DNA from 2 places in the Streptomyces sp. NPDC006458 genome. Region 2 is predicted to be linked to the other one. Evidence: riboswitches for the same ligand, from Rfam matches in the RefSeq annotation. Region 2 holds a riboswitch; the other holds the start of a gene.
What was found. Region 2 has a riboswitch for ZMP and ZTP ahead of ABZZ79_RS30195 (glycine hydroxymethyltransferase). Riboswitches for the same ligand answer to the same signal wherever they lie in the genome.
Positions count from the first base shown of each region.

Region 1 (6,598 bases), on a different contig from region 2:
GAGGTGGTCGACGAACTCGTCCGCCAACTGCTGTCCATACTGAGGCCGTTGGAGGGGCACCCCTGACCTGCTGCCGCGCTGGGCATGGCCCGGCCCCGGAGGCGGCCGCCGCCATCAGGGCCTTCCGCGGCCGTGTCGCTCAACGACCGAGCCGGCCGACCGCCGCCACCACCGGCGCCACCCCGTCCTCCTCGCGCAGCCGCTCCCCGAGCACCGCCGCCCGCGTGCGGTACGCCGGGAGCGACACGGCCCGGCCGAGCGCCACGGCGAGGGCGTCCTCCGTCATCCGGCGCAGGGGCAGCGCGCACGGGGCCACGCCCAGGGCGACCAGCCGGGCCGCCCAGAAGGACTCGTCGAACTGCACCGGAACCGGCACGGCCGGCACCCCGGCCCGCAGCCCGGCCGCGGTGGTGCCCGCACCCGCGTGATGCACGACCGCGGCCAGGTGCGGGAAGAGCAGGGAGTGCGCGATCTCCCCGACGGTCAGCATGTCCTCGCCGTCCGCCCTGAGCCCTCCCCAGCCCCGCTGGATCACCCCGCGCAGCCCCGCCCGGCGCAGCGCCCGCACGATCAGCGCGCTCAGCCCGACCGTCGTACGGCCACCAGTACCCGGCGACATCGAGGCCGGGCCGCCAGTCGTGCGGACGGGGCACCACCAGCGGGCTGTAGCCGTGCTGCACCGGCCAGCCCTGCCGCTCCCGGTCGCGGCGCAGGGCACCGGTCCGGGCGGCGGGCAGCCCCAGCCGGGCCCGCACACCGGGGACCACGCTCGCGAAGACCTGCTCCACGGCGGCGTTCACCCCGTGCCCGGCGACCCGGTTGGCGATGCCGCCCAGGGAACGGTCCCCCAGCAGAGGCGGCCCGAACTCCCGGGTGGGGGCGATGGGCTGGAGGTTCAGGCCCAGGCTCGGCAGCCTGAGGCCCTCGGCCACGGCCAGCCCCAGCGGGGCGACCGACGCGGCCAGCAGCAGCACGTCGCTCGCGCGCGCGGCGGCCACCAGGTCCTCCGTCATCCGGCCCATCACGGCCCGCGCCATCGACGCCACCCGCAGCAGCTTGCCCGCGCCCGTCGTGCTGCGGTGCAGGCCACGCCCCCGCGGGGACTCCAGCTCGTCCTTCGGATCGACCGGCAGTGCGTGGAAGCGCACTCCGGACCCGGCCACCAGCGGTTCGAACCTCGCGTGTGTCACCAGGGTCACCTCGTGACCCGCGCCCACCAGACCGTGCCCGAGACCGGTGAACGGGGCCACGTCGCCCCGGGAACCCGCCGTCATGATCGCGACTCGCACGGGGGAGAGTATGCCCACAGCCCGGCCCCGCCCAACGGCAGCGGGGCCCGCGGCCTGGATGTGTCGGGTGCGGCTACCGCGCCACGCTGAGCTGCCGGGCGGCCGCGTCCACCGTCTGCTCCAGCAGCGTGGCGATGGTCATCGGACCGACACCGCCGGGCACGGGCGTGATCAGCGAGGCCCGCTCGACGGCCGAGTCGAAGTCGACGTCACCGACGTTGCCCGCGTTGTAGCCCGCGTCGATCACGACCGCGCCGGGCTTGATGTCCTGGCCCTTGATCAGCCGTGCCCGGCCCACCGCGGCGACCACGATGTCCGCCTCGCGCACGGCCGCCGACAGATCCCGGGTCCGGGAGTGGCAGTAGGTCACCGTGGCGTCCCGGGCGAGCAGCAGCATGCCGGCCGGCTTGCCGAGGATGGCGCTGCGGCCCACCACCACGGCGCGCTTGCCGGACGGGTCGACGTCGTACGCGTCGAGCAGCCGCATGATGCCGCCGGGCGTGCAGGACACGAAGCCCGGCAGGCCGAAGCTCATCGTGGCGAAGGAGGCGAAGGTGACGCCGTCGACGTCCTTCTCCGGCGCGATGGCCTCGAACGCGGCCCGCTCGTCTATGTGTTCGCCCATCGGATGCTGGAGCAGGATGCCGTGCACGGCCGGATCGGCGGACAGCTCCCGCAGCGTGCCGACCAGTTCCTCGGTGGTGGTCGACGCGGGCAGCTCCACGTGCCGCGAGGCGATCCCGGCCGTACGGCAGCGGTTCTGCTTCATCCGGACGTAGGTGACGGAGGCGGGGTCCGCGCCGACGAGCACGGTCGCCAGGCACGGGGCGGTGCCGGTGCGGTCGGTGAGGGCGGCGGCGCGCTCGGCGGTCTCCTCGACGAGGGTGCGGGCGAGCGCGGTGCCGTCCATGAGCCGGGCCTGGGTCATGATCCACTCCTGAGCTGATCGATCTCGTCGCCCAGGCGCACGGCATGTCTGTGGATGAGGGCCGCTCCCCGGTGGTGCTCCACCTCAGCGCCAGTCACGGCCCACGGTCAGCGTAACCGAGGCCGTGGAGCCCCCGGCGCCGGGCCCCGGTCACCTCGACCGGGCGCGGCGCCGGGAGGGCCGGGCCGCGGCGAGCGGATGCGGCCGGGCCCGGCGCAGCAGCGTCCGCAGCGCGGCCACGGCCATCTGCTGGCGCGCCACGGCGGCCGGACCCGACCGCCTCGCCCGGCGCGCCGGAGCCGGTGCCAGCCCCGCTCGCGCCGAGAAGGTCCAGCTCATCCGGGTGCTGAACCGGATGAGCGGCAGGTGGCGCGCTATTCGTCCCATGCCTGGATCATGATCTGCTCGACGATCTTGCCGTCCCGCAGCCTGATCATCGACTCGGAGAGCACCCGGACACCGTCCGGGTACAGACACGACTCGCTGTAGGCGGCGCGGTCGCCCTGGACGATGCACTCCTCCATCTTGTGCGTCATGTCCCGGCTGTAGACGTCGTTGAGCATCGATTGGATCTGGTCGCGGCCGTTCATGACCATGGGATGGCTGGGCTGGGTGTTGCGGTCGATGATCCGCACCTCCGCGTCGTCGGCGTAGAGCGACATCAGACCGTCCGCCGACTGTCCTTCCAGGCCCCGGCGCAGGGTGTCGGCGTTGAAGGCGGGGCTCGTGCTGGTACCCATGATGACCTCCTCCGAGGCGCGCGCGGCCCGGCGGGCGACGGGACGTCGCGGTCTCAGTACGAGCGTCCTCCGTCCCGCGGGGACCGGCAAGCGCGGCAGGGATCCGGCACCGTACGGGTGAGCGAGGGGCCGGGGGCCGATCTCCGCCTGACGGGTGAGCGGCGACCGCGGGCCGTGTCCGGAGCAGGCGGTACGCGTTGCTGAGGACATGATCTCAACTCGTCGTATCCTCGCCGCCGCGTGCCTCGCCGCCGGGGTCACCGCCATCGTCGCGCCCGCGGCGAGCGCCGCGGACGCGGTCGCCCAGCCCGACGGCAAGCTGAGCCCGCTCAGCACCCTGGACTCGCTCGCCGTCAGCGACATCCCCGAGCAGCACAAGGGCACACTCCCGCGGCCGTCGGACCAGCTGCGGCAGCTGAGCCGGCTGAACGACCTCAGCCAGCTGCGGCAGCTCACCGACCTGGCCGCCCCGGTCACCGGGCTGCTCCCCGGCATCGACTACTGATCCTGGGCATCGAGTACTGATGCCCGGCACCGCACGCCCAGTGCCGCGCCCACCCGCCCGGCCGCGTCCCCGACCCGGACGCGGCCGGGCGTGTTGCGTCCGCCGTCCGCTCCCGCCATGGTGATCGACGCGTAGGGTCGGGCGCAGGGACACAACGCCCGCCGACGGAAGGGGACCCAGCAGCCATGGCGCAGGAAGTACGCGGCGTGATCGCACCCGGCAAGGACGAGCCGGTCCGAGTGGAGACGATCGTCGTGCCCGACCCGGGCCCCGGCGAGGCGGTGGTGCGGATCCAGGCCTGCGGCGTCTGCCACACGGACCTGCACTACAAACAGGGCGGCATCAGCGACGAGTTCCCCTTCCTGCTCGGCCATGAGGCCGCGGGCGTCGTCGAGTCGGTGGGCGACGGCGTCGAGGACGTGGCGCCCGGGGACTTCGTGATCCTCAACTGGCGTGCGGTGTGCGGGCGTTGCAGGGCCTGTCTGCGCGGCAGACCCTGGTACTGCTTCGACACCCACAACGCCGGGCAGCGCATGACCCTCACCGACGGCCGGGAACTCTCCCCGGCGCTCGGCATCGGCGCGTTCGCCGAGAAGACCCTGGTCGCCGCGGGCCAGTGCACCAAGGTCGACCCGGACGTCTCGCCGGCCGTCGCCGGACTGCTGGGCTGCGGGGTCATGGCGGGCATCGGCGCCGCCCTCAACACCGGGAACGTCGGCCGGGGCGACTCGGTCGCCGTGATCGGCTGCGGCGGCGTCGGCTGCGCCGCCGTCGCGGGATCGAACCTGGCCGGGGCGGCGACGATCATCGCCGTCGACATCGACGACCGAAAACTGGACAAGGCCCGCTCGCTGGGCGCCACCCACACCGTCAACTCCAAGGACACCGACCCCGTCGAGGCGATCCGGGAACTCACCGGCGGCTTCGGCGCCGATGTCGTCATCGAGGCGGTCGGCCGCCCGGAGACCTACCGGCAGGCCTTCTACGCCCGCGACCTGGCCGGCACCGTCGTCCTGGTCGGCGTGCCCACCCCGGAGATGAAGCTCGAACTGCCCCTGCTGGACGTCTTCGGACGCGGCGGGTCCCTCAAGTCCTCCTGGTACGGCGACTGTCTGCCCTCGCGCGACTTCCCCATGCTGATCGACCTGCACCGGCAGGGCCGCCTGGACCTGGGCGCGTTCGTCACGGAGACCATCCGGCTCGACGAGGTGGAGATGGCGTTCGAGCGGATGCACCAGGGCGACGTGCTGCGCTCGGTGGTGGTGCTGTGACCACCCCGCGCATCGAACGCCTGGTGACCTCGGGCCAGTTCACGCTCGACGGCGGCACCTGGGACGTCGACAACAACGTCTGGCTGGTCGGCGACGACCACGAGGTCGTCGTCATCGACGCCGCCCATGACGTCGACGCCATCGCAGCGGCCGTCGGCACCCGGAGGCTGACGGCCATCGTGTGCACCCACGCCCACAACGACCACATCGGCGCCGCACCCGCCCTCGCCGAGCGCACCGGGGCCACCATCTGGCTGCACGCCGACGACCTGCCGCTGTGGCGGCAGACCCACCCGGAGCGCGAGCCGGACGCCTGGTTGCACGACGGCCAGGTCATCGAGGCCGCGGGCGCCGACCTCCGGATCCTGCACACACCGGGGCACGCTCCGGGCGCGGTGTGCCTGTACGACCCCGGCCTGGGCGCGGTGTTCACCGGAGACACCCTCTTCCGGGGCGGACCGGGCGCGACCGGCCGCTCCTGGTCGCACTTCCCGACGATCATCGACTCCATCCGCGACCGCCTGCTGACCCTGCCGCCCGAGACGAAGGTGCTCACCGGCCACGGCGACGCCACGACCATCGGCGCCGAGGCCCCGCACCTCAAGGAGTGGATCGACCGCGGCCACTGATCCGGCGCCCCGCACGGCAGCACCGGCATGACGACGCCGGACGGGCCGACCTGCCGCGCCGCCGGGTGAACCCGCGGTAAAAGGTGACAGAAGATGTCCGGATGACGGGGCAGTCTCGAAGGCACGTGAGAGAGCACGAGCGCGAGAGGCTGCTGAAGGACATGGACAAGCCGTTGCAGGGCAAGGTGGCGCTCGTCGCCGGGGCGACCCGGGGCGCGGGCCGTGGGATCGCCGTCGAACTGGGAGCGGCGGGCGCCACCGTGTACGTCACCGGACGCACCACCCGCGAGCGCCGCTCCGAGTACGACCGTCCCGAGACCATCGAGGACACCGCGGACCTGGTCACCGAGGCGGGCGGCGAGGGCATCGCCGTGCCCACCGACCACCTGGAGGCCGGTCAGGTGCGCGCCCTCGTCGAACGGATCGACACCGAGCAGGGGCGTCTGGACGTCCTGGTGAACGACATCTGGGGCGGCGAGAACCTCTTCGAGTGGGAGTCGCCCGTCTGGGAGCACGACCTCGACAACGGACTGCGGCTGCTCCGGCTGGCCGTGGACACGCACGCGATCACGAGCCATCACGCGCTGCCGCTGCTCCTGCGCCACCCCGGCGGCCTGGTCGTGGAGATGACCGACGGCACCGCCGAGTACAACGGGAAGAACTACCGCAACTCCTTCTTCTACGACCTCGCCAAGACGGCCGTGCTGCGGATGGGCTTCGCCCTCGGCGAGGAACTCGGCCCGCGCGGGGCGAGCGCGCTCGCGCTCACGCCTGGCTGGCTGCGGTCGGAGATCATGCTGGAGCACTTCGGCGTCCGCGAGGACAACTGGCGCGACGCACTGGAGCGGGTGCCCCACTTCGCCATCTCCGAGACCCCGCGTTACGTCGGCCGCGCGGTCGTGGCGCTCGCCGCCGACCCGGCGGTCGCCCGCTTCAACGGCCAGTCCCTGTCCAGCGGCGGGCTCGCCCAGATCTACGGCTTCACCGACCTCGACGGCAGCCGCCCGGACGCCTGGCGCTACCTGGTGGAGGTCTCCGACGCGGGCAAGAAGGCGGACACGACCGGCTACCGCTGACCCCCCGGCTCACCCGACCGCCCCCGACCGCCCGGGGCCGCTGACCCCGGACACCACCGGCCCGTGCGCCGCCTCTGGGCCGCGGACATCACCGGCTGCGTGCGCCCCTGGGCCGCGGACATCACCGGCCCGTTGCGCCGCCGCTGGGCCGCGGACATCA
Region 1 is NZ_JBEXPR010000006.1:246,601-253,198, forward strand. Features, by position in the region: gene ABZZ79_RS10840 (TetR family transcriptional regulator) at 1-66, shown strand, start outside; partial or broken gene ABZZ79_RS10845 (glycosyltransferase) at 140-1,274, opposite strand; gene ABZZ79_RS10850 (bifunctional 5,10-methylenetetrahydrofolate dehydrogenase/5,10-methenyltetrahydrofolate cyclohydrolase) at 1,363-2,217, opposite strand; ZMP/ZTP riboswitch at 2,240-2,325, opposite strand; gene ABZZ79_RS10855 (hypothetical protein) at 2,368-2,604, opposite strand; gene ABZZ79_RS10860 (nuclear transport factor 2 family protein) at 2,592-2,957, opposite strand; gene ABZZ79_RS10865 (hypothetical protein) at 3,166-3,462, shown strand; gene ABZZ79_RS10870 (S-(hydroxymethyl)mycothiol dehydrogenase) at 3,648-4,733, shown strand; gene ABZZ79_RS10875 (MBL fold metallo-hydrolase) at 4,730-5,362, shown strand; gene ABZZ79_RS10880 (SDR family oxidoreductase) at 5,524-6,438, shown strand.
Region 1: linked by a shared signal. The riboswitch ahead of ABZZ79_RS10850 (bifunctional 5,10-methylenetetrahydrofolate dehydrogenase/5,10-methenyltetrahydrofolate cyclohydrolase) and the one ahead of ABZZ79_RS30195 (glycine hydroxymethyltransferase) in region 2 are both predicted to bind ZMP and ZTP.

Region 2 (6,598 bases):
CAGTTCCTTCCCGGTGTAGAAGTGCTCCGACTCCCGCCAGGCGCCGAGCTGCACGATCCGCTCCACGCTCTCCCCCGCGGCGAGGGCGTCCTTGCTGTGCATGTCCAGGCAGAAGGCGCAGTTGTTGAGCTGCGAGGCGCGGATCTTGACCAGCTCCACCAGCCGCGGGTCGAGGCCCTTGTTGGCGGCGGCCTCCAGCCGGACCATCGCCTTGTACACATCGGGCGCGAGCTCGGCCCAGGCCAGGCGCGCGGGGCGTTCGGGGGCGTACTCGACTGTCTCGTCCGTCGTCATGCCTACGACCCTAGGAACCCTAAGGCCCACGGGTATGGTCCATTGTCATGGCGAAACCGTGGGCCACTTTCGGCATCGACCTGCACCTGGAACCCGCCGGACCGGGACTGCGCCGGGGGCTGACCGAAGCCCTGCGCGAGGCCGTGCGCACCGGCCGGCTCGCCCCCGGCACCCGGCTGCCGTCCTCCCGCGCGCTCGCCGCGGACCTGGGCATCGCCCGCAACACCGTCGCCGACGCCTACGCCGACCTCGTCGCCGAGGGCTGGCTCACCGGCCGGCAGGGCTCGGGCACCCGGGTCGCCGAGGGGGTAACCTCCGCGTCCTTCGGGCAGTGGAGGAATGCCGCGTCCGCCACCGCGCGGACGCTCCCGCCACCGCACCGCCGCCCGGCCGCCGGACCCGCCTACTCGCTGATCCCCGGCACCCCCGACCTCTCCTCCTTCCCGCGCACCCAGTGGCTCACGGCCGCCCGCCGCGCCCTGGCCGCCGCCCCGCACGACGCCCTCGGCTACGGCGACCCACGAGGCCGCGTCGAACTGCGCACCGCCCTCGCCGGATACCTCTCCCGCGCCCGCGGCGTGCGCGCCCACCCCGACCGCATCGTCGTCTGCGCGGGCCTCGCGGACGGGCTGCGGCTGCTCGCCCAGGCCCTGCGCCGACGAGGCCTCGGCACCCTCGCCGTGGAGTCGTACGGCCTCGACGTGCACCGGGAGCTCGTGGAACGCGAGGGCCTCGCCACCACCCCGCTGCCGTTCGACGCGGACGGCACCGTCACCGAGGGCCTGGCGGCCGAGGGCGCGGTCCTGCTCACCCCCGCCCACCAGTTCCCCATGGGGCTCGCCCTGCGCTCCGACCGCCGCGCCTCCCTCGTCGACTGGGCCCGCAGCACCGGCGGACTGATCCTGGAGGACGACTACGACGGCGAGTTCCGCTACGACCGCCGCCAGCCCGTCGGCGCCCTCCAGGTCCTCGACCCCGAGCGCGTCGCCTACCTCGGCACCGCCAGCAAGTCCCTCGCCCCCGGCCTGCGCCTGGGCTGGCTGGTGCTGCCGCGCCCGCTGGTGGAGGAGGTCACCGCGCTGGGCGGCGCCCGCTCGGCCAGCGCCGTCGAGCAGCTCACCCTCGCCGAGTTCATCGCCTCCGGCGCCTACGACCGCCATCTGCGCTCCGCCCGGCTGCGCTACCGGCGACGCCGCGACGCCCTGGTCGCCGCCCTCGCCGAACGCGCCCCGGAGGTGACGGTCACCGGCATCGCGGCCGGACTGCACGCCGTCCTGCGACTGCCGCCCGGCACCGAGCAGTCCGTCGTCCGCGCCGCCGCCTGGCACGGCCTCGCCGTGCACGGACTGTCCTTCCACCGCCACCCCGACGCCACAGGCGATCCCCTCGACGCCCTGGTCATCGGCTACGGAACCCCGCCCGACCACGCCTGGGCCGGGACCCTCGACGCGCTGTGCGCGGCCCTCCCGTAGGGTGTGCGGGCACACGCGCGAACTCTCGGGGGAGACAACCGACATGGCAGAAGCACGGCGACGGCTGCGCTCCGGCACGGTCGTCCTCGGCGCCTGGGTCGTCGACGGCGAGTCCGCCGGTCTCGGCATCCGCGAGTCCTGCGGCCTGGTCACGGACGAGTACGCCCGCTTCCTCTGCCGCATGTGATCCTCTGACGCCGGGTTCCGGGCCGGACCCGGTACCGCATCGCCGGGGCCGGCCCGGCCGGGGTGCCGGGGGCTGGGCGCCGGGGGCTACTGGCCCAGCACGTCCCGCAGTTGGGCCAGTCCCCAGTCCAGGTCCTCCTCGGAGATCACCAGCGGCGGCGCGATGCGGACCGTGTGCCCATGGGTGTCCTTCACCAGCACCCTCCGCTCCATCAGCCGCTCCGAGACGTCCCGGCCCGTCCCGTACGCCGGAGCGATGTCGATCCCCGCCCACAGCCCACGCCCCCGCACCGCCGTGACCGGCCCGCCGCCGGTGAGCGCCGCCAGCTCCCGGTGCAGCCGCTCGCCGAGCAGGGCCGACCGCTCCTGGTACTCGCCCGTCCGCAGCATGGCGAGCACCTCCAGCGCCACCGCGCACGCCAGCGGGTTCCCGCCGAACGTCGACCCGTGCTCCCCGGGCCGGAACACCCCGAGCACCTCGGCACTCGACACCACCGCCGACACCGGCACGATCCCGCCGCCCAGCGCCTTGCCCAGCACATACATGTCCGGCACGACACCCTCGTGCTCACACGCGAACGTCCGCCCCGTGCGCCCGAGTCCGGACTGGACCTCGTCCGCCACGAACAGCACGTTCCGCTCCCGGGTCAGCCTGCGGACCTCCGGCAGATAGCCGGCCGGCGGCACGATCACCCCCGACTCGCCCTGGATCGGCTCCAGCAGCACCGCCACCGTGTTCTCCGTCAGGGCCGACCGCATCGCCGTCAGATCCCCGTACGGCACGATCTCGAACCCCGGTGTGTACGGCCCGAAGTCCGTCCGCGCCTCCGTGTCCGTCGAGAAGCTGATCACCGTCGTGGTGCGGCCGTGGAAGTTGCCGCCCGCGACGACGACCTTCGCCCTCTCCGCCGGCACGCCCTTGACCCGGTACCCCCACTTTCGGGCGGTCTTCACCGCCGTCTCCACCGCCTCCACGCCGGTGTTCATCGGCAGCACCGTCTCCATGCCGCACAGTTCGGCGAGCTCCGTGCAGAACGCGGCGAAGCGGTCGTGATGGAACGCCCGCGAGGTCAGCGTCACCCGGTCCAGCTGCGCCTTCGCCGCCTCGACCAGGCGCCGGTTGCCGTGCCCGAAATTGAGCGCCGAGTAGCCGGCCAGCAGATCCAGATACCGCCTCCCCTCCACATCCGTCATCCACGCCCCGTCGGCCGTGGCCACGACCACCGGCAGGGGGTCGTAGGTGTGCGCGCTGTGCGCCTCAGCGGCGGCGATGAGGGCGTCGGTGGCGGTCATGGCGTCTCCCGGAGGTGTGGCAGACAAATGGGGGCAGACCTCCCTTCTATCCTCGCCCGCATGGTGGACGCGGGAGCCGCGCGCGAGGAACCGCCCGGTAGGCTGGCCCAGGGCCGTGACTGGCGCGCTGGGCCCTGCCGACGGCAGGGCCCGAGGATGGGACCGACCATCGGGGAGCGGCCTTGTGATGATCAGTGCCGTGCGCCTGGGCCAGCCGTGAACCGTGAACACACACGCCGTCCGGAGGCCGACATGCCCGAGCAGCAGCCCCTCTCCACCGAGTCCACCGCCTTCCGTGCCGCCCTCGACGTGATCCGCGCCGTCGAGCCGCGCGTCGCCGACGCCATCGGCCAGGAGGTCCACGACCAGCGAGAGATGCTCAAGCTGATCGCCTCCGAGAACTACGCCTCCCCGGCGACCCTCCTCGCGATGGGCAACTGGTTCAGCGACAAGTACGCCGAGGGCACCGTCGGCCGCCGCTTCTACGCCGGCTGCCGCAACGTCGACACCGTCGAGTCGCTGGCCGCCGAGCACGCCAAGGAACTCTTCGGCGCCCGCCACGCCTACGTACAGCCGCACTCCGGCATCGACGCCAACCTCGTCGCCTTCTGGGCGGTCCTCGCCGACCGCGTCGAGGTCCCCTTCCTGGAGAAGACCGGCGCCCGCCAGGTCAACGACCTCAGCGAGGCCGACTGGGCCGAGCTGCGCCAGGCATTCGGCAACCAGCGCATGCTCGGCATGTCCCTGGACGCCGGCGGTCACCTCACCCACGGCTTCCGCCCGAACATCTCCGGCAAGATGTTCGACCAGCGCTCCTACGGCACCGACCCGGCCACCGGCCTGATCGACTACGACGCGCTGCGCGCCCAGGCCCGCGAGTTCAAGCCGCTGATCGTCGTCGCCGGCTACTCCGCCTACCCCCGTCTGGTGAACTTCCGCATCATGCGCGAGATCGCCGACGAGGTCGGTGCCACGCTCATGGTCGACATGGCCCACTTCGCGGGCCTGGTCGCCGGCAAGGTCCTCACCGGCGACTTCGACCCGGTCCCGCACGCCCAGATCGTCACCACCACCACCCACAAGTCGCTGCGCGGCCCGCGCGGCGGCATGGTCCTGTGCGACGACTCCCTCAAGGACCAGGTCGACCGCGGCTGCCCGATGGTGCTCGGCGGCCCGCTGCCGCACGTGATGGCGGCCAAGGCGGTGGCCCTCGCCGAGGCCCGCCGGCCCTCCTTCCGTGACTACGCCCAGCGGATCGTGGACAACTCCCGCGCCCTCGCCGAGGGCCTGATGCGCCGGGGCGCGACCCTGGTGACCGGCGGCACCGACAACCACCTCAACCTGATCGACGTGGCCACCTCCTACGGCCTCACCGGCCGCCAGGCCGAGGCCGCCCTGCTGGACTCCGGCATCGTCACCAACCGCAACGCCATCCCCGCCGACCCGAACGGCGCCTGGTACACCTCCGGCATCCGCATCGGCACCCCGGCGCTGACCACCCGCGGCCTCGGCACCGCCGAGATGGACGAGGTGGCCGGCCTGATCGACCGGGTCCTCACCGCCACGGAGGCCGGCACCACCAAGTCCGGCGCCCCCTCCAAGGCCTCGCACGTCCTCGACGCGAAGATCTCCGAGGAGATCGCCCACCGGGCCACCGACCTGGTGGCGGGCTTCCCGCTGTACCCGGAGGTCGACCTCGGCTGACGCCACCGCCCGGGGCCACGGCCCGCGGGGCGTGACTCACAGGCCGGCCGGCTCCTGACGGGGCTGCCCCCGCGACGGCTCGGACTCCTCCCGGGCCGTCGCGCGGCGTATCAGCGGGGGCCCGCCGTACCCGCCCGCGAGGCCGACGCCGAGTTTCCGCCCCGTCCCCGACCTCCCCTCGCGCTCTGAGAGAATGGGTGCCATGGCCTCTGACCGACCTCGCGTGCTCTCCGGAATCCAGCCCACGTCGGGCTCGTTCCACCTCGGCAACTACCTCGGTGCCGTCCGCCAGTGGGTGGCCCTGCAGGAGACCCACGACGCGTTCTACATGGTCGTCGACCTGCACGCGATCACGCTCCCGCAGGACCCGAAGGAGCTGCGGGACAACACCCGGCTCGCCGCCGCGCAGCTGCTCGCGGCCGGGCTCGACCCCGAGCGCTGCACGCTGTTCGTCCAGAGCCATGTGCCCGAGCACGCGCAGCTCGCCTGGATCATGAACTGCCTCACCGGCTTCGGCGAGGCCTCGCGCATGACGCAGTTCAAGGACAAGTCCGCCAAGCAGGGCGCCGAGCGCGCCTCGGTCGGCCTGTTCACCTACCCGATCCTCCAGGTCGCCGACATCCTGCTGTACCAGGCGAACGAGGTGCCGGTGGGCGAGGACCAGCGCCAGCACATCGAGCTCACCCGTGACCTCGCCGAGCGGTTCAACGGCCGCTTCGGGGAGACCTTCACCATCCCCAAGCCGTACATCCTCAAGGAGACGGCGAAGATCTACGACCTCCAGGACCCGGCGATCAAGATGAGCAAGTCGGCGTCCACGCCGAAGGGCCTCATCAACCTGCTCGACGAGCCGAAGGCGACCGCGAAGAAGGTCAAGAGCGCGGTCACCGACACCGACACGGTGGTCCGCTACGACGCCGAGGCCAAGCCGGGTGTGAGCAACCTCCTGACGATCTACTCGACCCTCACGGGGGCGGGAATCGCCGAGCTGGAGGAGAAGTACGCGGGCAAGGGCTACGGTGCGCTCAAGACGGACCTCGCCGAGGTCGTGGTCGAGTTCGTGACGCCGTTCCGGGAGCGGACCCAGCAGTATCTGGACGACTCCGAGACGCTGGACTCGATCCTGGCCAAGGGCGCGGAGAAGGCGCGTGCCGTCGCGGCGGAGACGCTCGCGCAGGCCTACGACCGGGTCGGCTTCCTGCCGGCCAAGCACTGAGCCGGCACGGGGCGCACCCCCGCACATCCGTAGGACCGGACAGAGCGCTGCACATCACTTCGGCTGCGCCTGCCCGCAGCACGGCCGTGGCCGTACCCTCGAAAGCCGGACGACCGGGCGCGAGCCCGGTCCGCCGGTACCAGCCACCGACACGACGACAGGAGACGACGTGGGGACGACGATCGGTGTGTCGATCGCGGTCCCGGAGCCGCACGGCAGCCTCCTCCAGGAGCGACGCGCGGGCTTCGGCGACGCCGCGGCTCACGGCATCCCCACGCATGTCACCCTGCTGCCGCCGACCGAGGTCGAGGCGGCTGAGCTGCCGGCCGTCGAGGCGCATCTGACGCACGTCGCCGCGGCCGGGCGGCCCTTCCCGATGCGGCTGTGCGGGACGGGCACCTTCCGCCCGCTGTCGCCGGTGGTGTTCGTCAAC
Region 2 is NZ_JBEXPR010000026.1:110,880-117,477, forward strand. Features, by position in the region: gene ABZZ79_RS30175 (carboxymuconolactone decarboxylase family protein) at 1-294, opposite strand, end outside; gene ABZZ79_RS30180 (PLP-dependent aminotransferase family protein) at 342-1,766, shown strand; partial or broken gene ABZZ79_RS30185 (glutathionylspermidine synthase family protein) at 1,846-1,961, shown strand; gene rocD (ornithine--oxo-acid transaminase) at 2,040-3,245, opposite strand; ZMP/ZTP riboswitch at 3,351-3,463, shown strand; gene ABZZ79_RS30195 (glycine hydroxymethyltransferase) at 3,498-4,949, shown strand; gene trpS (tryptophan--tRNA ligase) at 5,152-6,165, shown strand; gene ABZZ79_RS30205 (2'-5' RNA ligase family protein) at 6,335-6,598, shown strand, end outside.